Regions from separate parts of the Bacillus aerius genome, predicted to be linked through region 1. Evidence: predicted binding sites of a transcription regulator. Region 1 holds the regulator's gene; each other region holds the start of a gene.
The links. Region 1 encodes LexA, which represses DNA repair genes until DNA is damaged. Its sites were predicted from a motif close to CGAACATATGTTCG; they were not measured.
Positions count from the first base shown of each region.

Region 2: the regulator LexA is predicted to act here: its motif matches at 2,901-2,914, upstream of ruvA (Holliday junction branch migration protein RuvA).
Region 3: the regulator LexA is predicted to act here: its motif matches at 1,398-1,411, upstream of M2353_RS06250 (ImmA/IrrE family metallo-endopeptidase).

Region 1 is NZ_JARYHO010000001.1:1,767,683-1,775,143, reverse strand. Features, by position in the region: gene M2353_RS09060 (cytochrome c biogenesis CcdA family protein) at 1-563, opposite strand, end outside; gene M2353_RS09055 (aspartyl-phosphate phosphatase Spo0E family protein) at 772-945, shown strand; gene M2353_RS09050 (YneF family protein) at 1,215-1,433, opposite strand; gene sirA (sporulation inhibitor of replication protein SirA) at 1,518-1,964, opposite strand; gene tkt (transketolase) at 2,163-4,166, opposite strand; gene M2353_RS09035 (DUF896 domain-containing protein) at 4,355-4,585, opposite strand; gene M2353_RS09030 (YneB family resolvase-like protein) at 4,655-5,302, opposite strand; gene yneA (cell division suppressor protein YneA) at 5,320-5,631, opposite strand; gene lexA (transcriptional repressor LexA) at 5,791-6,411, shown strand; gene M2353_RS09015 (hypothetical protein) at 6,459-6,902, opposite strand; gene M2353_RS09010 (IseA DL-endopeptidase inhibitor family protein) at 7,199-7,461, shown strand, end outside.
Region 2 is NZ_JARYHO010000001.1:2,466,285-2,473,745, reverse strand. Features, by position in the region: gene thiC (phosphomethylpyrimidine synthase ThiC) at 1-656, shown strand, start outside; gene M2353_RS12820 (hypothetical protein) at 690-839, opposite strand; gene M2353_RS12815 (hypothetical protein) at 1,032-1,214, shown strand; gene M2353_RS12810 (serine/threonine protein kinase) at 1,447-2,091, opposite strand; gene M2353_RS12805 (intercompartmental signaling factor BofC) at 2,318-2,830, shown strand; gene ruvA (Holliday junction branch migration protein RuvA) at 2,978-3,583, shown strand; gene ruvB (Holliday junction branch migration DNA helicase RuvB) at 3,595-4,599, shown strand; gene M2353_RS12790 (DUF2905 domain-containing protein) at 4,592-4,792, shown strand; gene queA (tRNA preQ1(34) S-adenosylmethionine ribosyltransferase-isomerase QueA) at 4,827-5,855, shown strand; gene tgt (tRNA guanosine(34) transglycosylase Tgt) at 5,887-7,032, shown strand; gene yajC (preprotein translocase subunit YajC) at 7,080-7,346, shown strand; gene M2353_RS12770 (TIGR04086 family membrane protein) at 7,396-7,461, opposite strand, start outside.
Region 3 is NZ_JARYHO010000001.1:1,211,781-1,219,241, reverse strand. Features, by position in the region: gene M2353_RS06260 (hypothetical protein) at 96-227, shown strand; gene M2353_RS06255 (N-acetylmuramoyl-L-alanine amidase) at 216-1,115, opposite strand; gene M2353_RS06250 (ImmA/IrrE family metallo-endopeptidase) at 1,427-2,011, shown strand; gene M2353_RS06245 (poly-gamma-glutamate hydrolase family protein) at 2,002-2,625, opposite strand; gene M2353_RS06240 (DUF5412 domain-containing protein) at 2,870-3,241, shown strand; partial or broken gene M2353_RS20205 (methyl-accepting chemotaxis protein) at 3,280-4,103, opposite strand; gene M2353_RS06225 (NAD(P)/FAD-dependent oxidoreductase) at 4,325-5,794, shown strand; gene hag (flagellin Hag) at 5,822-6,742, opposite strand; gene hag (flagellin Hag) at 7,037-7,461, opposite strand, start outside.

The DNA.
Region 1 (7,461 bases):
ATTTTTGTGATGAAAAAGGAAAGAACAAAAAATGGGATAGCAAAACCTAATACATACGCAATCATGTAGGTCACAGCGGACTCTGGCTTGTTGCTGGCAAGTGTGATGACAGCTGATAAAATCGGGCCGGTACATGGTGTCCAACCAGCAGCAAAACCCATTCCGATGAGAATCGATCCAAAAAAACCGGCTGGACGATTTTTAAACTGCAACCTCTTTTCTCCCATTAAAAAAGAAGGCTGAAATACACCAAGAATCATAAAGCCAAAGAAAATAATGAGAATGGCACCAATTTGACGAATCGCATCTTGATATTCAATGAAAAACTTCCCAACAAACGATGTCCCAAATCCAATGGCAATAAAAATGAGAGAGAACCCAATTAAAAAGAATAATGTATGAAGAAGACTTCTCCTTCTCAGCATCACCTTCTCAGATTTCACTTCATCTATACTAACGCCCGTAATATAGGATAAAAAGGCTGGATAAAGTGGCAGACAGCACGGTGAGATAAAAGAAAGAAACCCTGCTCCAAACGCTAAAAAGTAATTCAAATCTGACAAAAGAACACCCCCTTCTTACAATATACAATAAGAGATGACAAATTCATTTCATTTTTTTTACATCATCTCAATAAAGATGGTCTAATCTCTTAAAACCTTATATAATTTAATTTGACATCAAGATACCAAACCCTTTAAATTTGAAAATAAACCTTAAAATGGATATAATAGAACCGATTCTTTTTATCAAGATTTGCATGAAAGGAACATGACTTTGGTAAAAACATCATTATTAACTCAAATTGAAGAAAAAAGAGAAGAGTTGATGAAAGTTGTCTTGCATAATGGGATGACATCAACAGTGACCATCGAACATAGCCAGCAGCTAGATCATCTCCTCTTACAATATCAACGACACTTACACTCAAACTCAGCCAACTAATGATATCTCAAGATAGAAACAAATGCCGCACGATTTTAGAAAAGTTGATATGTGTGACAATAAAAGAAACAAAAACCTCTGCTCACAAGGGGTTTTTTGTTTTGTCTTTAACGGACGGTTCACGGCAAAATAAAAACCACTTTCCCTGCTTTATTCATGCAAGTACAGTGGTTTTATGCGTCTGATGAAGGTGACTTCAATAAAGAAAGGACATCGCTTGTCCAATCTTTAGGGACCATGTTCCATCTATGATCATAATAACGTACGTATTATTTCGCTTGGTTGTTCATGGCTTTCATCATTTGATTGATTTTCTTTTGGGACGGTTTCATGCCCATTTGCATCATCATCATTCGAAGCATTTGTTCATTAATTGGTGGATTCTTTTTCAAGTAGCTCATCATATACTTACGAGCAATAAAGAATCCGAGTGCAACTCCTGCAAGCAGTGCAACAACGCCTACAAGGATGACAACCCATAAATCCATAATTCTTCCTCCTTCATGTTGTCTCGTATAAAGTGTACTAAACAAAAGGCTATTATACAACATTTCACGTTCAATTTTATTTTTTTAAACAAAATTCATCACTTTTACCGGATTGAGCCACCCATGCTTCTTTGATCCAAAGTCCATAGCCAGGAAACAAGGACTAATTTTTCTGAGTACTTCAAAAAACACCGCTTCTGCCTCATAACTGCCTGTGGCAGACATTTGAATGTAACGGTCTTTTATAATGAATGCGGCTGTGCCTTTTCCATCTGGCAGCGATGCACTGTATATTGAGCCTATTTGTGTATAGTGAATGTTGGTTAAATTGTTCATTAAACGCTGGTGCATATGAAAAGCAGGGATTCGTTTCGTTACATAATCCACTTGCTTAACAAGCATGACTAATTCGTCATCACTGCGGTTCGTCCAGTGTAACGATTCAAACAAATGAAACAAAATAGATTCTCTACCAAAATAATGATGAGCAAACTCATCCTCAATCCAATAAATATAATAATGGCGTTCCATGTCTATCCCTTCCTTTCACATTTCGTCAATCTCGCTTATTGCTTGTATTATACAAAAATGTGAAAGAAAGAATTGTCTATATATGAAGCAAGAAGAAACTAGTTTTGTCAAAAAAACAAGAAAAAAGAAAAAAGTTTGCAGAGCATAGTGAAAAGCTCTGCAAACCGTCTGCAAAAAAGCATGATGCTTGGAGACTGATTATTTATTCAGCTTTGCTTTTACGCGGCTCACCACGTTGCTGACAGTGAAACCGTATTTTTCAATAATGGTTTCGCCTGGAGCAGAAGCGCCAAATTTATCAATCGCAATCACATCGCCATCAAGGCCAGTGTAACGTTCCCAGCCAAGTGAAGCACCCATTTCGATTGCAACACGTGCTCTCACTGCTTTAGGAAGAACGGACTCTTTGTATTCGTCTGACTGCTCATCAAAGCGATCCCATGCAGGTAAGCTCACGACAGAAACGCGAATGCCTTCTTTTTCAAGTGCTTTTTGCGCTTCAATGGCTAAACCTACTTCAGATCCTGAAGCAAGTAGAAGAGCTTCTGGCTGTGCATCAGCTGCTTCAACGACGACATATCCACCTTTTTCTACGCCTTCATACGCCTTCTCTGGTGCTTGATCAATCGTTGGAAGGTTTTGACGAGTAAGAACAAGCGCTGTCGGTTTATTCGTTGAAGATACAGCAATTTTCCATGCTGCAGCTGTTTCGTTTCCATCAGCTGGACGAATCACAGAAAGGTTAGGCATCGCACGTAATGAAGCGAGCTGTTCAACTGGCTCATGCGTTGGTCCATCTTCCCCAACCGCAATGCTGTCATGCGTAAATACATAAGTGACAGGAAGTCCCATTAATGCAGCAAGACGAATGGCAGGTCTTAAGTAGTCAGAGAAAACAAAGAATGTTCCGCCGAATACACGAAGTCCGCCGTGAAGTGCCATACCGTTTAATGCTGCACCCATTGCGAATTCTCTCACACCAAACCAAATGTTTCTGCCAGCGTAATTCTCTCTGCCAAAGTCAGTTGTATCTTTGATTGTTGTTTTATTTGATCCAGCAAGGTCAGCAGACCCGCCAATAAAGAATGGTACTTGTTTAGCAATGCCATTTAATACTTCTCCCGAAGAGGCACGAGAGGCAAGGCTTGAACCTGCTTCATAAACAGGAACCTCTTGATCCCAATTCTCAGGAAGTTTTCCTTCAATCGCAAGCTTCAGCTGAGCTGCTAGTTCTGGATATTCTTTTTCATATTGCTCAAACAGTTCATTCCACGCTGCTTCTTTTTTCTGTCCAGCGTCTTTAACAGCTGTTTTGAAATGATCGTACACTTCAGAAGGTACATGGAAATCTTCTTCAAACGTCCAAGAATAAGCTTCCTTCGTTAGCTTCGCTTCCTCACTGCCAAGCGGTGCACCGTGCACCCCAGACGTTCCCGCACGGTTTGGAGATCCGAAACCGATTGTCGTCTTCACTTCAATAAGTGTAGGTTTGTCTGTACTTTGTTTGGCTTTTTCAATGGCAGCCGTCACTTCGTCAATGTTATTGCCGTCTTTTACATAAAGAACTTCCCAATTCATCGCTTCAAAACGATTCTTCACATTTTCAGAGAAAGAACGATCGAGGTCGCCATCTAAAGAAATGTCGTTTGAATCATAAAGAACAATTAAACGGCCTAAGCCTAAATGACCAGCAAGTGAAGCAGCTTCAGAGGAAATGCCCTCCATTAAGTCTCCATCTCCGCAAATGCTGTATGTATAGTGATCCACAACATTAAAGTTATCTTTGTTATACGTTTCTGCAAGATGTCTTTCTGCAAGTGCCATTCCAACAGCCATCGCAATCCCTTGTCCTAAAGGACCTGTTGTCGCATCTACGCCTTCTGTATGTCCAAACTCAGGATGTCCAGGTGTTTTGCTTCCCCATTGGCGGAATTGTTTTAAATCTTCGATGCTCAGATTGTATCCGCTTAAATGAAGCATGCTATATAAAAGCATAGAGCCATGTCCCGCAGATAACACAAAACGGTCTCTGTTAAACCAATTTGGATTTTGCGGACTTACGTTTAAGTGATTCGTCCATAAAGCGTATGCCATTGGTGCAGCGCCCATCGGCATTCCAGGGTGACCGGAATTCGCTTTTTCAATTGCGTCTATGGAGAGAGTACGTATTGTTGCAATAGATTTCAATTCAATCGTTTCCATATAAATCCCCTTCCGTATCTTGTGTACACCATTATCATAAATCTACTGTCCTTTTTTCACAACTATTTCACGCCGAAAAAGAAGGATTTTGTCACATTTAGTTTATCGATCACCTAAAAACTTATGCAAATATGAAAAAAGATGAGAATATTCCTCCCATCTTTTCAAAAATAAAGAAATGATGACCTTTAATGAAGATTCTGGTCTCTTTCTCTTTTTAATTTTTCTGGTGTGACATCGTTTCCTTCTGGATCGACGATTTTCACGGTTTTGAGTGTATTTTTCATAGAAGAACGAAAAGCCTTTAAATATTCCTCTCTTAATTGCTTCTGTTCTGTTTTCTCAGCGTCCGACAAACCGGCCTCTTTCGACTTTTTTGAAAGCTCATTGATTCTTGCAAGCTGTTCTTTAGAAATCATGACAAACTCCTTTAAAACATTTTCTCTACATACTACTAAATATCAGTCATTTTTACAACAAATCACGCTTTAAGTCGCAAGCCCTTTTTCATATTCTTGGTACCTTCTATGGACGGTTGCTTTTGAAATGTCAAAACCAAGTGCCTGCAATGTCGCTGCAATTTCAGCGAATGTCATGTTGTTTTTTCTTAATCGAACAATTTCAGAAATCGGTACTTCAATACGTTCGCGGCCAGGCGCCTGTTCTTGGTGTTTTAAATTTAGTTCGGGTTGATACCCTCGCTCAACAGCTTTTTTCATCCCACGCTTAATTTTCAAATTATGAATTTTCCGCTGATACTCTTCTACAACGCCTACAATTTCAATGACCATCTCGTCTGCTTCTGAAAGCTCAAGCTCTCCTCTATGAAATACGCTGTACACCTTGACTTTTTCTTTAAACAGACAATGAAGAAGAGCGATTTTCGCCTGCCCTCTTCCAAGGCGTGTCTCATCTTGAATGAGAACAGCATCGATTTCTTCCTCTTTCAGCGCAGCCAGCATGTCAAAAACACCGTCACGATCAAGATCGTATCCACTCGCTTTTTCTTTAATCACTTTGACTACATTCATCTTTTGCGCTGCAGCTAAAGCAAGCAGTTCTTCTTCTTGTCTTTTAAGCGAGGTTTCTTGCTCTTCTTTGGCAGTACTTACTCTCGCATAAATGATTGCATTCATGTCTTCAATCGACCTTTCTACTGTACTGTTGCAAGTTGATATACGACTGGATGCTCTTTTTTAACTGGAATCACAAGGATATCTCCCGGCTGGATGTCAGTTGAAGCGAGATCATTGTGTTCAGTTACCCAGTCAATAAAAGCATTTTTATCGATTGATTTACTGTCGTTTACTTGATCAGCTAATCCCCAAAGAGTATCACCTGATTGAACCTCTATTTTAACATATTGATTTGGATCATTATGGCTAGTGACTGCAATAAGTGAGAGAAATATGCCAACGATGAATGAGAATAGCCCAATAAAAATAATAGATTCCTTTAACCTCATAATGTCATCTCTCCTAATAGAATGTGTGTTCGTTCTTTCTGACACTCATTATAAATACGAACAAACGTTTCTGTCAAACGTTTTTTTCGAACCTATGTTTGTACTGTTAGGAAAAACATGCTATAATTTCTTTAAAATTGACGTTTTGAGGTGCAAAAGATGACGAAGCTATCAAAAAGACAACTCGATATCCTGAAATTCATAAAAGAAGAAGTAAAAAGCAAGGGTTATCCCCCATCCGTTCGTGAAATTGGCGAAGCTGTCGGTCTAGCATCAAGTTCAACTGTCCATGGACATTTAGCTAGACTAGAAACGAAAGGTTTAATTAGAAGAGACCCGACGAAACCTAGAGCGATCGAAGTACTAGATGAAGAGGAAATGAATATTCCAAAAAGCGCTGTAATGAATGTTCCAGTCATCGGAAAAGTCACAGCAGGCTTGCCTATCACGGCTGTTGAGAATGTAGAAGAATATTTCCCACTTCCAGAAACTTTTGCAGCACCAGATGAACAAGTATTTATGCTTGAAATTATGGGAGAAAGTATGATCGATGCAGGTATTTTGGACAAAGACTACGTGATTGTGCGTCAGCAAAGCACTGCCAACAATGGAGATATTGTGGTGGCTATGACAGAAGAAGATGAAGCAACAGTGAAACGTTTTTATAAGGAAGATACACACTTTAGATTACAGCCCGAGAATCCATCAATGGAACCGATTATTTTACAGAATGTGAGTATACTAGGTAAAGTGATTGGCGTATTTAGAAATATTCATTAAAAAAAGCCGGTATTTCATCAATTGCTGATGAGAGCCGGCTTTTTCTTTTATGAACAAGAATATGCAAGAATACTAGAGCTTGGGAACGAGCCAAATGTAAAGTTCGGCCATATGAAACCCGTTGTACGGCCAAAAGGCTGCGAGGAAAGAACATACATGAGAAATACTTGACCGTTTCTAAGGAACACAATGGTCCACCTTCTATTACATCCAGCTGCAAATTGAACCGTTTGCTGGCTTCCGCCTACACTCTGCCCTGCAATGAGCGGCTGCATACTTTGAGGCTGAGAAACTGCTTGTTGATATTGCGAGATGATATGCTGCGGCGGGGCTGGCGGGACCGACTGTCCTCCTGCACCTTGCCCTTGCCCAGTTCCTCCAAATGGCAAGCCGGGAAATCCTCCAACTTGAGAAATAGGAAACGCCGGCATGCTTTGTACCTGCCGATCGTACAAGTACCCATTCCACGTACCTTCATATGGATTATACATACTAAACACCACTTTCTTAGACATTCATCACGACAGTATATGTCATACATAAAAAAAGAGTGTTGAGGAGACAAATAGAAATCTTTCCAAAAGACGTTTTATTCTTCTTTAGAACGGTTAAATACTAATGAGGAAGAAAAAAATAAAAAAATGAAAACTTTTTGTCTCCCTCAAACGTTATATAGATAGAAAGTAAAGAAATAAAAAACATTTAGATTTAATGCTTGTAATATCTATGTAACTATTGTAACATTTGTAACATAAGAAGTTTTCATTGAGAAAAGGAGGCAATCGCCTTGAAAAAATTATTTGTTTTATTAACCGCTATTATGCTTATGATCTCATTACAAACAACAACACTGGCCGCTTCCAAAAAATCAGCCGCTTTGACAAATAAAGAAGCGTTACATATTGCCCTTGATGCAAGAGAACACTTTTGGAGTGCGATGTCAGGCTACAACATTAAAGAGCATTCAGATTACAAATTAAAATCATTTACTTATAAAGATATGACTTACAACTACCTGTCTAAAACATTTGATACAAAGAAAAAACTAAA
Region 2 (7,461 bases), 700 kb from region 1:
CGCAGTTTGCAGAGCTGGAAACGTTAGGGGAATTAACAGAGATCGCTTGGAAACATGATGTACAGGTCATGATTGAAGGACCTGGTCATGTTCCAATGGATAAAATCAAAGAGAATGTCGATAAGCAGATGGAGATATGCAAAGAGGCACCTTTTTATACGTTAGGTCCTCTAACAACAGATATTGCACCGGGATATGATCATATTACATCCGCGATCGGTGCGGCGATGATTGGCTGGTACGGAACCGCCATGCTGTGCTATGTGACACCAAAAGAGCATTTAGGTCTGCCGAACAAAGAAGATGTAAGAGAAGGCGTCATCGCCTATAAAATTGCCGCACATGCAGCTGATGTAGCAAAAGGACATCCTGCTGCTCAAAAGCGTGATGATGCCTTATCGAAAGCGAGATTTGAATTCAGATGGCGGGATCAATTTCACCTGTCACTTGACCCAGAACGAGCGCTGGCATTCCATGATGAAACATTGCCTGCTGAAGGTGCTAAAACCGCTCATTTCTGTTCCATGTGTGGACCAAAGTTTTGCAGTATGAAAATTTCCCATGACATCCGCAACCAATCAGAAGAAGTGAAAAGAGAGATGGAGAAGAAGGCAAAAGAGTTTATCCATCAAGGCAGCCAAATCTATCAATCCTAAAAAAAACCTCGCACTCTCCTCTAGTGCGGGGTTTTATAAAACGGCTGAAATGGCTTTTCTCACGAGGTGGAAAAATGCTCTTACTGCAATCGCCATCGTTTCAATACTTGGGATGAGGGCATCTGTTAAATGAAACAGGACTGTTTGTCTCTCTGGAGATGTTCGTTTTTTCTTTTGTTTCATAAAGGCAGCCTCCTTTTCATTCAATATACTTCTTTTGAAGAGTATATAGATAGATATGTTGTGCGAATTTAAACAAAATTTAAACTTCTTGTGTTTAGAAGGAAAGAAGCAGGGGAAACGGATTGAATAGAGAATGAATGAAAAGAGCTGACCGATTCGGTTAGTGAACAAGACAGAGTGGAAGGTGATCTTATGATGAAAGTATTTAAGGTAACATTTCATATGAACAATGGGGAAGTGCTCGATTTCGAGCTAAAACGTCCAGCTACCTATGATGTGTATAAAAAAATTGAGGAAGCCAATCATTGGTTTAAGCTGAATAATGAAATCATTAACCTATTAAATGTGAATAGTATCCATGTAGAAACAGAATAAAACAGAAAGCCGCTCAAAGAGAGCGGCTTTCAGCGTGTAGACAAACCCTCGCATTCGGTGTCAGTCCTGCGTGCCGGTGCTCACGAATGTCAAATTCGCTCCGCGCCGGTACTCGTCCTTCCTAGAATTCAAAGGTTTTCTATCACGCTGAAAAGAAGACAAAGGGCTAAAATTAAGTTCATTTTAGCCCTTTGTCAACAATCTGAAAGCCGCTCTTTTCGAGCGGCTTTCATTATGCAGTAAAATCATTTCGGTTGTTCAGCTGACCTCGAGACAGCCAGTTTTTCTTATACAAATAGGCAATCACTTCAAGCCACAGACGCGGCGCTTTTTTAGGGAAAAAAGGTTTTTGATAATAGGCGTATGCAGCTTTTAAATCATCCCATTGATGACATGTTTTCGTTTGCGTGAAGCGGGCGACGTCAATGACCCTGACGCGGCCATCCTTTGTTAAAATTAAATTTCGCAGATGAATATCAGAAGGATTTAAACCTTTCGCGCGTGCTTCTTCCAATGCATCATCTACTTGTTCAATCATTTGTTTTTTGATCGGAATTCCTTTTGTCAGGCATTCATAGAAAGTATAACCTTTAATATATTCCATTAAAATATACTGATCCCCAGACTCGTAAATCTCAGGATAATAGGAGGAGCCGGAAAGTTTTTCATAAATTGCAGCCTCTTTGCGGGCGATGTTTCGATAAGAAGGAAAAAAGACTTTTAACGCCATTTTCTTGCCGTCTTTTTTGTATGAAAATACATAGGCACTTCTTCCTTTGCCGCACAGCTCAAGCTCAGCCGGTTTAAAGACGAGCTTATTAAAACGCTTTTCTTCTTGATACTGAATCGATTCGGCTAATCTTTTGACATCTGACATTGACTTCACCTTCTTTGGTTTCAGTTTATGCGGCTGAAAAACGAATGATGAAAAAACCATGTAATTCGGTAGAGCAATGGATTGTATAAAACATAACATTTACGCACGAAGGATACAACGAAAGACTCTCATTATGTGTCAAGACATCGATTTGGTTAATGTGTAGCAAAATGGGTCAAACTACATATGTCATGCATCGATCTTATGTTCTAAAGAGGTGTAAATAGTGAAAGTGAAAATAAAGTATTTCGTTACAGGACTTATCATGACAAGTGTACTCTTTTTCGCTGTTGATATGGAAGCAGCAGAACACTTGCAAAAAGAGTCAAAAACCATCAACGTTCAGCTTGAAAAGGTCTATCTAGACGGCGATGTAAGTATTGAAAGACAGCGGGCATCATTAGAAGACAAAGACACATTTTGGGCCCAGTATAAGGGCTGGACATTGGTAGAACAGCGAGAGGATTTTGCCCTTTTTAGAAAGCAAATTGACGATATATCGCCTTTGAGTAAAGCAAATGGATATATCGGATTATCAGAAGACGGCGTGATTTCTACGTTTCATGGAAGGCCTGACGGGTGGGCGGAGCCTATTCATCTCTTTTTTCAAATTGATACGTCCCGCTTGGAAAGTCATGTAGAGCAGCAGCTTGCACAAGGCATTCCATTTCGAACAAAAGATGAATTTGAGCATGTGCTTGAAGTCATGAAACCTTACCGAAATGAACAATCGTTTTAATCGTATGACAGCTTGCTGGTGTGAAGACCGCAAGCTCTTTTTCATGGGTTAACTATGAAAAAAGGCTGAGCGAACGTATGTTAACTTTTATTACGGTTTTCTCTTCGATTTATGTTACAATGGAGAACAGTCAAAGAGGTGAAAACGGTGATAGAGTTTGTAAAAGGGACCATTGATTATGTGTGCCCGCAATATGTTGTCATTGAAAACGGCGGAGTGGGATATCAAGTCTATACCCCAAATCCGTTTATCTATCGAGTAACAAAACAAGAAACGATTTATACGTATCATTACATAAAGGAAGACGCTTTTTCGTTATATGGATTCCAAACACGAGAAGAAAAAGCGTTGTTCACAAAACTGTTAAATGTCACAGGCATTGGACCGAAGGGTGCGCTTGCGATTCTTGCTTCCGGTGATCCTGGCGCTGTCATTTCAGCGATCGAACGAGAGGATGAAGCTTTCCTCATTAAATTCCCGGGTGTTGGCAAAAAAACAGCACGTCAGATCATTCTAGATCTGAAAGGGAAGCTCGCAGATGTGGTGCCTGAAATGATAGGAAACTTATTTAACCACGAGGATCATATCCAGATTGAAACGCAGCAAAGCGCTTTAGATGAAGCGGTTGAAGCCTTAAGTGTCCTTGGGTATGGTGATCGTGAAATCAAAAAGGTTCTTCCTTTATTAAAAGAAGAGAAGAATCTGACAACCGATCAATATGTGAAAAAAGCTTTACAAAAAATGTTGAAATAGGGTGATGTCTCATGGATGAACGGCTCGTCTCAACTGAAGCAGACAACCATGAATCAGCCATTGAGCAAAGTCTGCGTCCACAGACGCTTAGTCAATATATTGGCCAGCAGAAAGTAAAGGATAATCTCAGCGTATTTATTGAAGCTGCCCGAATGAGGCAGGAAACACTGGATCACGTCCTTTTATATGGACCGCCGGGACTTGGGAAAACAACGCTTGCGTCGATCATTGCCAATGAAATGAATGTTCAGCTGCGTACAACGTCTGGACCGGCGATTGAACGCCCTGGCGATTTGGCGGCGATCTTAACATCTCTTGAACCTGGCGATGTTCTGTTTATTGATGAAATTCATCGCTTGCAGCGTTCAATAGAGGAAGTGCTATATCCAGCGATGGAGGACTTTTGTCTAGATATCGTGATTGGAAAAGGAGATACAGCACGCTCTGTGCGGCTTGATTTACCGCCATTTACGCTTGTAGGTGCTACAACCCGTGTTGGGCTTTTAACAGCGCCGCTTCGTGATAGGTTTGGAGTTCATGCAAGATTGGAATACTATGAGCAAAGAGATTTGGCTCACATTGTAGCAAGAACAGCCGAGCTGTTTGAGATTGGGATCGACATTCGTTCAGCTGAAGAGATTGCAAGAAGATCTAGAGGCACACCGAGGGTCGCCAATCGTCTGCTCAGAAGAGTAAGAGATTTTGCGCAGGTGCTTGGAAATCATGCGATCACACAAGACATTGCAGAAGATGCTCTTGAGCGTCTGCAAGTTGACAGACTCGGACTTGATCATATCGATCATAAGCTGCTTTTAAGTATGATTGAAAAATTTAGAGGCGGTCCTGTTGGACTTGATACGATCTCAGCGACAATTGGAGAAGAATCACATACGATTGAAGATGTGTACGAACCATATTTACTGCAAATTGGTTTTCTGCAAAGAACACCAAGAGGGCGGGTCGTCACAAGAGAAGCGTATGAACATTTTCATATGGAGGTTCCGATTCGTGACTGAATTCCCTAAAATGTTGATGATTTTAGGTGGTGTCCTTTTTGCCGCAGGTTTAGTGTTTCAATTGGTTGGGAAACTTCCAGGCGATATTTTCGTGAAAAAAGGGAACGTAACGTTCTTTTTTCCTGTGATTACATGCATTGTCATTAGCATCGTCCTAACCATTTTACTCAATGTCTTCGGACGGATGAAATAACGTTAACTAGTTAACTACAGAATAGGTGAAGGAAATGAAGTTAGAACTATTTGATTTTGATTTACCAGAAAGATTGATTGCACAAGTGCCGCTTGAAAAACGAGATGCATCAAGACTGATGGTCTTACATAAACAAACAGGTGACATCACACATGATACATTCTCGCAAATCACAGATTACTTTCAAAAGGGTGATTGTCTCGTTTTAAACAATACACGTGTATTGCCTGCACGTCTGTTTGGAACGAAAGAGGATACGGGTGCTAAAGTGGAGCTGCTTCTTTTGAAACAAGAAGAAGGAGACAAATGGGAAACACTCGTGAAACCAGCAAAACGTGTGAAAAACGGAACAGTCATTACATTTGGTGATGGACGATTAAAAGCGGTATGTACAGAAGAACTGGAACATGGCGGAAGAAAAGTTGAGTTTCAGTATACAGGCATTTTTTATGAAGTACTTGAATCTTTAGGTGAAATGCCGCTGCCTCCGTACATTAAAGAGCAGCTTGACGATCGTGAGCGTTATCAAACCGTTTATTCCAAAGAGGTTGGTTCGGCTGCTGCGCCTACTGCCGGTCTTCACTTTACAAATGAACTGCTGGATGCACTGAAAGCAAAAGGAGTGCATATTGCGTTTATTACGCTCCATGTAGGGCTTGGCACATTTCGACCGGTCAGTGCTGAACGCATTGAAGAACATGAAATGCACGCAGAGTTTTACGAAATGAATGAAGAAACGGCAGAAGAGCTTAATCGCGTGCGCAAGGAAGGCGGGCGGATTATTTCAGTCGGAACAACTTCGACAAGAACGCTTGAAACCATTGCAAGTGCTTATGATGGTGAATTCAAAGCGTCAAGCGGCTGGACGTCGATTTTTATTTATCCAGGCTATACATTTAAGGCAATTGATGGCATGATCACGAATTTCCACTTGCCAAAATCGTCTTTAATTATGCTTGTCAGTGCATTAGCTGGACGAGAATACGTCCTAAAAGCGTACAATGAGGCTGTAAAAGAGGAATATCGATTCTTCAGTTTTGGCGATGCCATGCTGATTCAATAACATCATACAACAAAGACAGGAGGGCTCATTTTTGTCGCAATTACCGATACGTTATGAGTTCATTAAATCATGCAAACAAACAGGTGCACGTCTTGGACGCGTTCATACACCGCACGGCTCCTTTGAAACACCTGTATTTATGCCAGTTGGTACACTGGCTACAGTGAAAACAATGGCGCCTGAAGAGTTAAAAGCAATGGAAGCAGGCATCATTTTAAGCAATACGTATCATCTATGGCTGCGCCCGGGGCATGACATTGTCAAAGAAGCAGGCGGCCTGCACAAATTTATGAACTGGGATCGAGCGATTCTAACAGATTCAGGCGGTTTCCAAGTGTTTTCTTTAAGTGAATTTAGAAAAATTGAAGAGGAAGGCGTTCACTTCCGTAATCACTTAAATGGAGATAAGTTGTTCCTTTCTCCTGAAAAAGCGATGGAGATTCAAAATGCGCTCGGCTCAGATATTATGATGGCATTTGACGAATGTCCTCCGTACCCAGCAGAGTATGATTATATGAAACGTTCTGTAGAGCGGACAAGCAGATGGGCAGAGCGCTGCTTAACAGCGCACCAGCGTCCAGAGGATCAAGGGCTGTTTGGCATTGTACAGGGCGGAGAATACGAAGAGCTTCGTAAACAAAGTGCAAAAGATCTTGTTTCACTTGATTTCCCAGGCTATGCCATTGGAGGTTTATCTGTTGGTGAACCTAAAGACGTGATGAACCGAGTACTGGAGTTCACAACGCCATTTTTACCGGATGACAAGCCGAGGTACTTAATGGGTGTCGGCTCACCAGATTCATTAATTGACGGCGCGATTCGCGGTGTCGATATGTTTGACTGTGTACTGCCAACGCGAATTGCAAGAAATGGTACGCTCATGACAAGTGAAGGACGCCTTGTTGTGAAAAATGCTAAATATGAGCGTGATTTCAGACCAATCGATGAAAACTGTGACTGCTACACATGTAAAAATTACACACGCGCTTATATTAGACATTTGATCCGTACAAATGAGACGTTCGGAATTCGATTAACAACTTATCATAATCTTCATTTTCTGTTAAAATTAATGGAGCAAGTGAGAGAAGCTATCCGTGAGGATCGTTTAGGTGATTTTAGAGAAGAGTTTTTTGAGCGTTATGGCTTTAACAAACCGAATGCGAAAAACTTTTAACGCATAAACGAAAAGCTTTACAATGCTTTAGAAAGGGGTGAGATAGAATGGATGGTGGTATGGGTTCAATCATTATGATTGTTGTCATGTTTGCTGTGCTTTACTTCTTGTTAATCCGTCCACAGCAAAAGCAACAAAAAGCTGTGCGTCAGATGCAGCAATCTTTATCAAAAGGCGATAAAATCGTCACAATCGGTGGTTTACACGGTGAAATCGACTACATTGATGAATCAAAAGTGGTCATCAAAACAAGCGAAAACAACCGTTTAACTTTCGACCGACGTGCTATTAGAGAATTAGCTGACAAAGGTTAATCCTCCAATACATAGCGATAAAAAAAGAGCGATATCATTCGCTCTTTTTTTATTTGCCCCGAAGATTAACGCCAATCATTCCCCCTAGCATACAAATTCCCAAAAAGGCTGCATG
Region 3 (7,461 bases), 560 kb from region 1:
ACTAAAGGACGCGGAACTTCATCCGCGTCCTACTTCCGTTTTCACATCTACTTGCATACAATAAAACCAACTGCTGCAACGATTGAGGTGCCAATATGAAAAAGAAACTTAAACAATTGAGGTATGTTCAGTTTGCTGAATTTAAGCCATCCCCTTATGTCTGCCGATTACACGAAAAAAGTGTAGCCGTCATTCAAGCGGCCAAAAAGAAAGACTCACTGATTTAATAGTTGAAGCAACTTCACTTTTGTTTTAGGACCGTATACTCCATCACTTGTTAGACCATTCATCAGTTGAAATCGCGCGACGGCATTGGCTGTTTTTTCCCCATAAACGCCATCAATGCCCTTATCTACAGCTGTTTTGTCAGGATAAAAATACACAGCAGCAAGCGCTTTTTGGACGAGACGTACATGCTCCCCCTTTGTCAGAGGTGATGTCACCTTTAACACCCCATCTGGCAGTTCATAACTGAGCTTTTCTTCTGCATGATAAATCTTGAGAACTTGTCCAACTCGAATCATGTTCGGGTCACTAATCTGATTCCATGTCTGTAAATCACTCACTGTGACACCATGGGCTTTGGCAATACTCGTTAGCGTATCCCCGCTTTTCACCACATATGTGATAACCGTTTCCGGATCACCTGCAGTCTCAATTCCTCTTTTAAATTCATCCCATGTAGCTAGCAGCAGACGTGGACATGTTTTTCCTGACCAATGCTGATGCGTCACCACATTTGCTAATGGAATGCCATGTTCTTTTAAAAGCTTTTGAATAAGCCACTGGGCATGTTTGACAGCTTGTTGAAAGTTTCCATCCTCATTTTCACAAATTTCAATGCCAATCGATTTTCGGTTGCCATCTCCATGTCCATCCCCAGCATGCCATCCATTTTCATTTAAAGGGAGATGCTGAAAAATTTCCTTGTCATCCACTGTAAAGTGCCAGCTTACCTCTGTTGTTGAGCGTTTGACATATGCCGCGTGACTTTTTGCGTCAGCTCCCTTAGATGTATTGGCTGTGTTATGCACAGTTACATAAAGCGGCGCCATAGCATATCCTGGCCGATTTCCGTTTCCAACTGGAATAAAATCTTGATAAATTTGTACCATGTTTTGCACTCCTTTTTGTTAAATTGATGTTTGATCTTGCTCATCAATCGGTGGCAAACGTAAGACAAATTTGTTTGTTTTCGTCATAAGACTATGGTAAAATTTGAATTCAATCGCCGTTTTATCTTTGTAAAAAATAAAAAATTAGAATAAGAAACAGGAAAAACTTCCAATTTTCTTTGATTTTATGTTAAAATTGTTAAAAACAAGCCGATATAAGAAGTAAGCGATAGCTTTATTAGCCATTTAGTCCTATATGGACTTTTCTTTTACGGCAAAAATAGAACATACGTTTGTATGGAGGTTTTGACATGACTTATTTTTTAACCCATTTAGAAGAAGATATTAAACGGTTATACACTCAACTGCAAATAAGCGGTCCTGCCTATGTAGACATGCATAGGATCGCAGCTGAATTTCATGTATGGGTACACTACGAGGATACTGGCAGCATGATGATCAAACATCAAGGTCTTTACAGTATTATTTTAAACAGAGCCTTATCGTCAGAAGAACAGTGGCAGGATTTCGCCCACGAGCTTTGTCATGTGCTAAAGCATACAGGCAACCACTTTAACATGCACAAGCTCTTTCGAGAACTGCAAGAGTTTCAAGCAAAACAATTCATGTATCACTTTTGTGTTCCGACTTTTATGCTGCTGCAAATGACGCTCCCAAACCTTAGGCAGCAAGCCATTTTGCATATTGCTCAAACATTTCATGTCACTCGGGATTTTGCTGAAAAACGGCTTGCTCTATTTGAACAGCGAAGAGCCGGCATTCAATTTCAAAAAGAATTCACTTCTTATTTAATGAGAGCAGGCAAGGTCGCAGAAAATGAAGCTGCGTATCAAACAAAAGCGTCTGCACACGTGACGTCAGAAGTTTATTCATAAAGGCTTAACACTTGTTTCAGTACATTTGTGTATTGATAAAATTGTTCGGTTTGTGTATCACGCCTACGGCTCCTCCTAAAGTCTTGAAAGAAAGCTCTTCTCTGAGCTTGGCTAATTTCAATTTGAACACTTTTTCCTGTGAGGCATTGATTATTAATATTTTGAGGATGTGTTCCAGCAAATTGATCCGATTCAGATAAAAGTAAGGCATGGAAGCCATTTTGTGTGAGATACTTCACTGTTTCAGCAGCTTTTTCCCTGTCGGTACCGCCAACTAAAGTTTGTAGGACGTCTGTTTCTCCATAGCCGTGGAGTGCAAACGTATAATGATGTGTATGCACTTGAGAAAGACAAATCGGCTCATCAAAACGTGTGCTCGTAATATGAAGAACATGATTGCCTTTCACTTTAAGGCCCTCGAATAAATACATAGAATAATCGGTTGCTACTTCATGGACCAGCTCGCTCACGCCAGATTCAATTCCTCCCGCATGAGGTGACAGGACGAGAAGCTGATCCCCTTTCCGCTGATGAAGAATTTGATAGTCGATCCCTTTTCTTTCATGAGCGGAAAGCTCTTCATAATTTTGATACGTATCTATGATTTGATTCATTCCATCTGCCCCATTTCTCTATATGAGCATAAGTCTACTGATCGCAAATTCTTTTGTAAAGTGTTTTCGAATAACCAGTGTGATCTGAACGCATCCTTAAATTTTCCTTATCTTTACGGGCTAACTGTTGAATGTTGAGAAAAAATGACCGATAATTGAAATGAATAGAACTTTTGGACTATATGAATCTTTTTGTATTCTCTCTCATATATTAGAATATTGCGATCTACACCTGGAGGAATTCATGTTTAAAAAGAAAACCACCATCATCCTTGCCATCTTATGTCTTAGCTTCGCCGGAATTATTTACTGGAAATGCTTCTCTCTTCAAGGCGTGTCTCACGGAACATTCATCCGCTCGATATCATCACCTGATGGAACCTATACCATTAACACATATCGACATAGCGGAGGAAAACTAAAAGAGAATGCGGTCAGAGCAGAAATTGAAAACAAACTCACCCATCACAAAAAAACAATCTACTGGAAGTACCCTGATAAAGATCCTCTGATCAAATGGGAAAATGCACAGCTCGTTCAAATTGGACATGAGTTTTTAAATGTGGTCAAAGGTGAAACATACGATTATCGCTTTGATCAGAAAAACAGAAAATAACGAGCCAACAAAAAACGAACCCTTTTTGGATTCGTTTTTTACGTTAACATCACCTTTTGCATAAATTCTTTCATTTCTTTGCTAACCGTCGTCAACCGATCTACAATTTCACTAAACTCCGTCACTAATAAAGCTTGTTCTGAAGATGACCCTTTCATATGGCCCATACTCTCAAGTAATGTATGTATATTAGAGGAAATCCCTTGCAATGAGCTTTCTATGTTTTCTGTTGCACGTGAGGTTTCGCTTGAGAGCTTTTGAACCTCGCTCGCTACCACACTAAAACCCGCTCCCTCTTTCCCTGCCCTGGCCGCTTCAATTGAAGCATTCAATCCTAGCAAACTTGTTTGCTTAGAGATACCTTTGATCATTTTTGTAATATCTGAAGTTTTTTCGAACTTTCAAGTGTTTGCTGTGTTTGGAATGTCATTTCCTCACTTGTCGCAGAGAGCTCTTCTGAATGAGCCGCCACCACATGTACTTTTTCTTGAATACTTTGAATGATGTCGTTCAATGACTCCATATACGCCTCAAGTTCTATTTGATTTTTAAGTGGAAAACCTAAAGCGATTGCACCAATGACTTGTTGATTTTCATCGAAAATCGGCAATCCCATTGCATTTAAAGGCGTCCCATACACCGATTCAGGTACAAATGTACTTGATGTTTCGCCTCTAAGCGCATTTTTCATATTCTGATCATCTGGTTTAATGGGATCTCCTGTCCGTATTTGAAAATCCACATCTTTTGATGGCAAATACAGCAAGAATTTTTCTCGATCAATGACACCCATCGTCACTTCATCTTTTAAAATCTTCATCATATATGGTGCTGCGGTTACAATACTCTGTAGTATATCCATTCCCTCTACCCCCTTAATGTATTTATCGGTCATTCCTCTTAAATTTGATTATTATTTTTTAAAAATAATGATCAAGATTGAAGTTTTTTTCATATTTACGAGTAAAAAGTATGCCAATTCCTTTCTATATTCAAAAAAACGAGAATTTGCTATACTTAGAAAATCAACATATGATGAAATGGTCATGTAACCATTTTATATATTCACTGGAGGCGCATGTTGTGACACAACCCACGAAGTATGAGCGGGCGATCGTCATCGGAGGCGGAATAACGGGAATGCTCGCTGCAAAGGTTTTATCAAGTTTTTACCTTGAAGTATTGATCATTGAAAAGGACGAATTGCCAGACGCTCCTGAAAATCGTTTTGGCACGCCTCAAGCTTTTCATCCACATAGAATGTTGCCACTAGGCAAACAAATAGTGGATCGTCTATTTCCTGGTTATACAAAAGAATTACTCGAAATGGGCGGGTACAACACATGGCATCAGACATCTCGATTTATGACAAAAGATGGCGAGTTAGTACTCACCGATACTGAAGAAACAGCTGTCACACGACGTGCCATGCTAGAGTGGGTGCTGATGCAAAGAATGTTACGTGAGGATCGTGTTCAATTTTTAGAAAAACATGAAGCGATCGCTCTTCTTTTTGAAGAAGAAACGACTCAAGTGAGTGGATTACAGGTCAAAGATCGGAGGATAAAGCATGGAATCATCAACAAAATGAGTGCGGACTTAGTCATTGATACGTCTGGAAGAATGTCTAAATTGCCAAAATGGCTGAAAAGCGCAGGACGAACCTTGCCGCAGACAGATGAGCTAATCGTCTCTCTTGGCTATAGCACAAGATACTACCAAATACCACCTGAGGCACCGAATCTGGAACCAATGGTCATCGTTGGACAACCGAATAAGCAAATTCCAACAGGACTGTTTGAACGAGTAGATCATGATTTAGTAGCGGTTCTTCTCTCAGCAGCTGGCGGCTCTCATTATCCAACAACGGACGCTGATCAGTTTGATGAAGAGACCACTAGGCTGACCAATCCCTCGATAGCAGAAGCCATCACTCATTTAATTCCCTATACGAAACCAAAAGGATTTAGAGTTCCGGCTTGTGTCAGAAACCACTATGAACAAATGGAAGATTGGCCAAGCGGCTTATTGGTCATGGGTGATGCCTTATGCACATTAGATCCAATACATGGTCAAGGAATGACAAAGGCCGCTCTTGAGGCACAGACACTTGAGCGTATGCTCAAACAAGCACAAGAAGATGGGCTTATTTCTTTTGAACGGCATACCTTACAACAAATGCAGCATGCCAATAAGCTTGGCTGGTGGCTCTGTGCAATTGCAGATATGGCATGGGAAGGCGTCGAGTTAAAAGGAACCCCCATTTCCCATCTGACATTTGTACAAGAATTTTTCAATTATTATGTACAATATGCCGTTCAAACAAAACAACCTAAATGCCTTGAGGCGTATCATCGTATGCATTCATTCTTAATAGAACCGAGAAAAATCATCAACCTAGAGCAGCTGCAAGACATGATTCAAGCTGACTCCACTGGTGAGGTCCGCAACTGGTGGCAGAGGTGGGATCAAAAGAATGATGAATTAAATCGAGCTTTCTTCTATGAAGCTGTTCCAGATTTTCAATTACATCTGTTGCTAAAATCAACATAAAAAAAGCCCCTCAAAGGGGGCTTTTAATTAACGTAATAATTGAAGTACGTTTTGTGGCTGTTGGTTCGCTTGTGCAAGCATTGCTTGAGAAGCTTGAGAAAGAATGTTGTTCTTTGTGAACTCACTCATTTCTTTCGCCATATCAACGTCACGAATACGAGACTCAGCAGCTGTTAAGTTTTCAGCAGAAGCGCTAAGGTTGTTGATTGTGTGCTCTAGACGGTTTTGGACTGCACCAAGCTTAGACCGCTGAGCAGACACTTGCTTAATAGCTGTTTCAATAATACCAAGTTGTGCATCAAATCCAGCAGCTTCCTCGCCATCTTCACCACTTGCACTAATAAATTTTGTCACATCGATTCCAGCAACAGAACCGGCTCCATCTTCACCTTCAGCCGTCCCATCTGTACCTAAAACTGAAGCACCCATGTTTTCGATGTTAAGTGTAATTTGTTGTGTTGCGTTTGCACCGATTTGGAATACAAGGCTTTGTGCCTCACCACCGTCATCAGCACCCTTAGACGAATAAGTTCCATCTAATAATTTCTTCCCGTTAAACTCTGTACGAGTAGAAATACTTGTAATCTCATCTTGCAAGTTTGAAATTTCATCTTGAATGGATGCCAAATCCTCTTCCTGCTGTGTACCTGTGTTCCCAGCTTGAACAACAAGCTCACGAATACGTTGAAGTATCGCATGAGATTCAGTCAATGCGCCTTCAGCCGTTTGAATAAGAGAGATACCATCTTGAGAGTTTTTAGTAGCCATTTCTAGACCACGGATTTGACTTCTCATTTTTTCAGAGATCGCAAGACCTGCTGCGTCATCCCCTGCGCGATTAATGCGAAGACCAGAAGAAAGTTTCTCCATGTTCTTTTGGCTTGAACCGTTGTTAGTAGAAAGACGATTCAATGTGTTAAGTGCTGCGATATTGTGGTTAATTCTCATATTAAATGACCTCCATGTGTTTGAACCAATTAGACATCCATGTCTAAAAGTTCTAAATTAGAATTTTTCTGTAAGCCTTACAATCCATTTATCGAACTTTAATGGAATATGTTTAACAAAAAAGGAATAAATGAGGGAAAAGTCTCATTCAATATGATCGTTTCGCTAGAGTATGCCAAATTTAAAGGTCGTTTTTCATGATTTATCAGAGGGATTAAAGAATCATACGTGAAGAGAAGGAGAAAAAGAGAGGAAAAAAGAGCATAAAAAAAAGCCCCATTAAGGGGCCTTTCATTAACGTAGTAATTGAAGTACGTTTTGTGGCTGTTGGTTCGCTTGTGCAAGCATAGCTTGAGAAGCTTGAGAAAGAATGTTGTTCTTAGTGAACTCACTCATTTCTTTCGCCATGTCAACGTCACGGATACGAGACTCAGCAGCTGTTAAGTTTTCACCAGAAGCACCAAGGTTGTTGATTGTGTGCTCTAGACGGTTTTGAACAGCTCCAAGTTTAGAACGTTGATCTGAAACTTGTTTAATAGCGCCATCAACGATGTCTAATTGTTGATCAAATGTAAGAGTTGGTGTAGCAGCAGTAAATTGTGTTACATCAAGGTCAGATACAGCTTGACCAGTTACAAGTGCGCCAGATGCATCAGTAGCACCTAGAGCATCAGAAGACATTGCTTCGATGTTAACATCTAATTTTTGTGCTTTGTTTG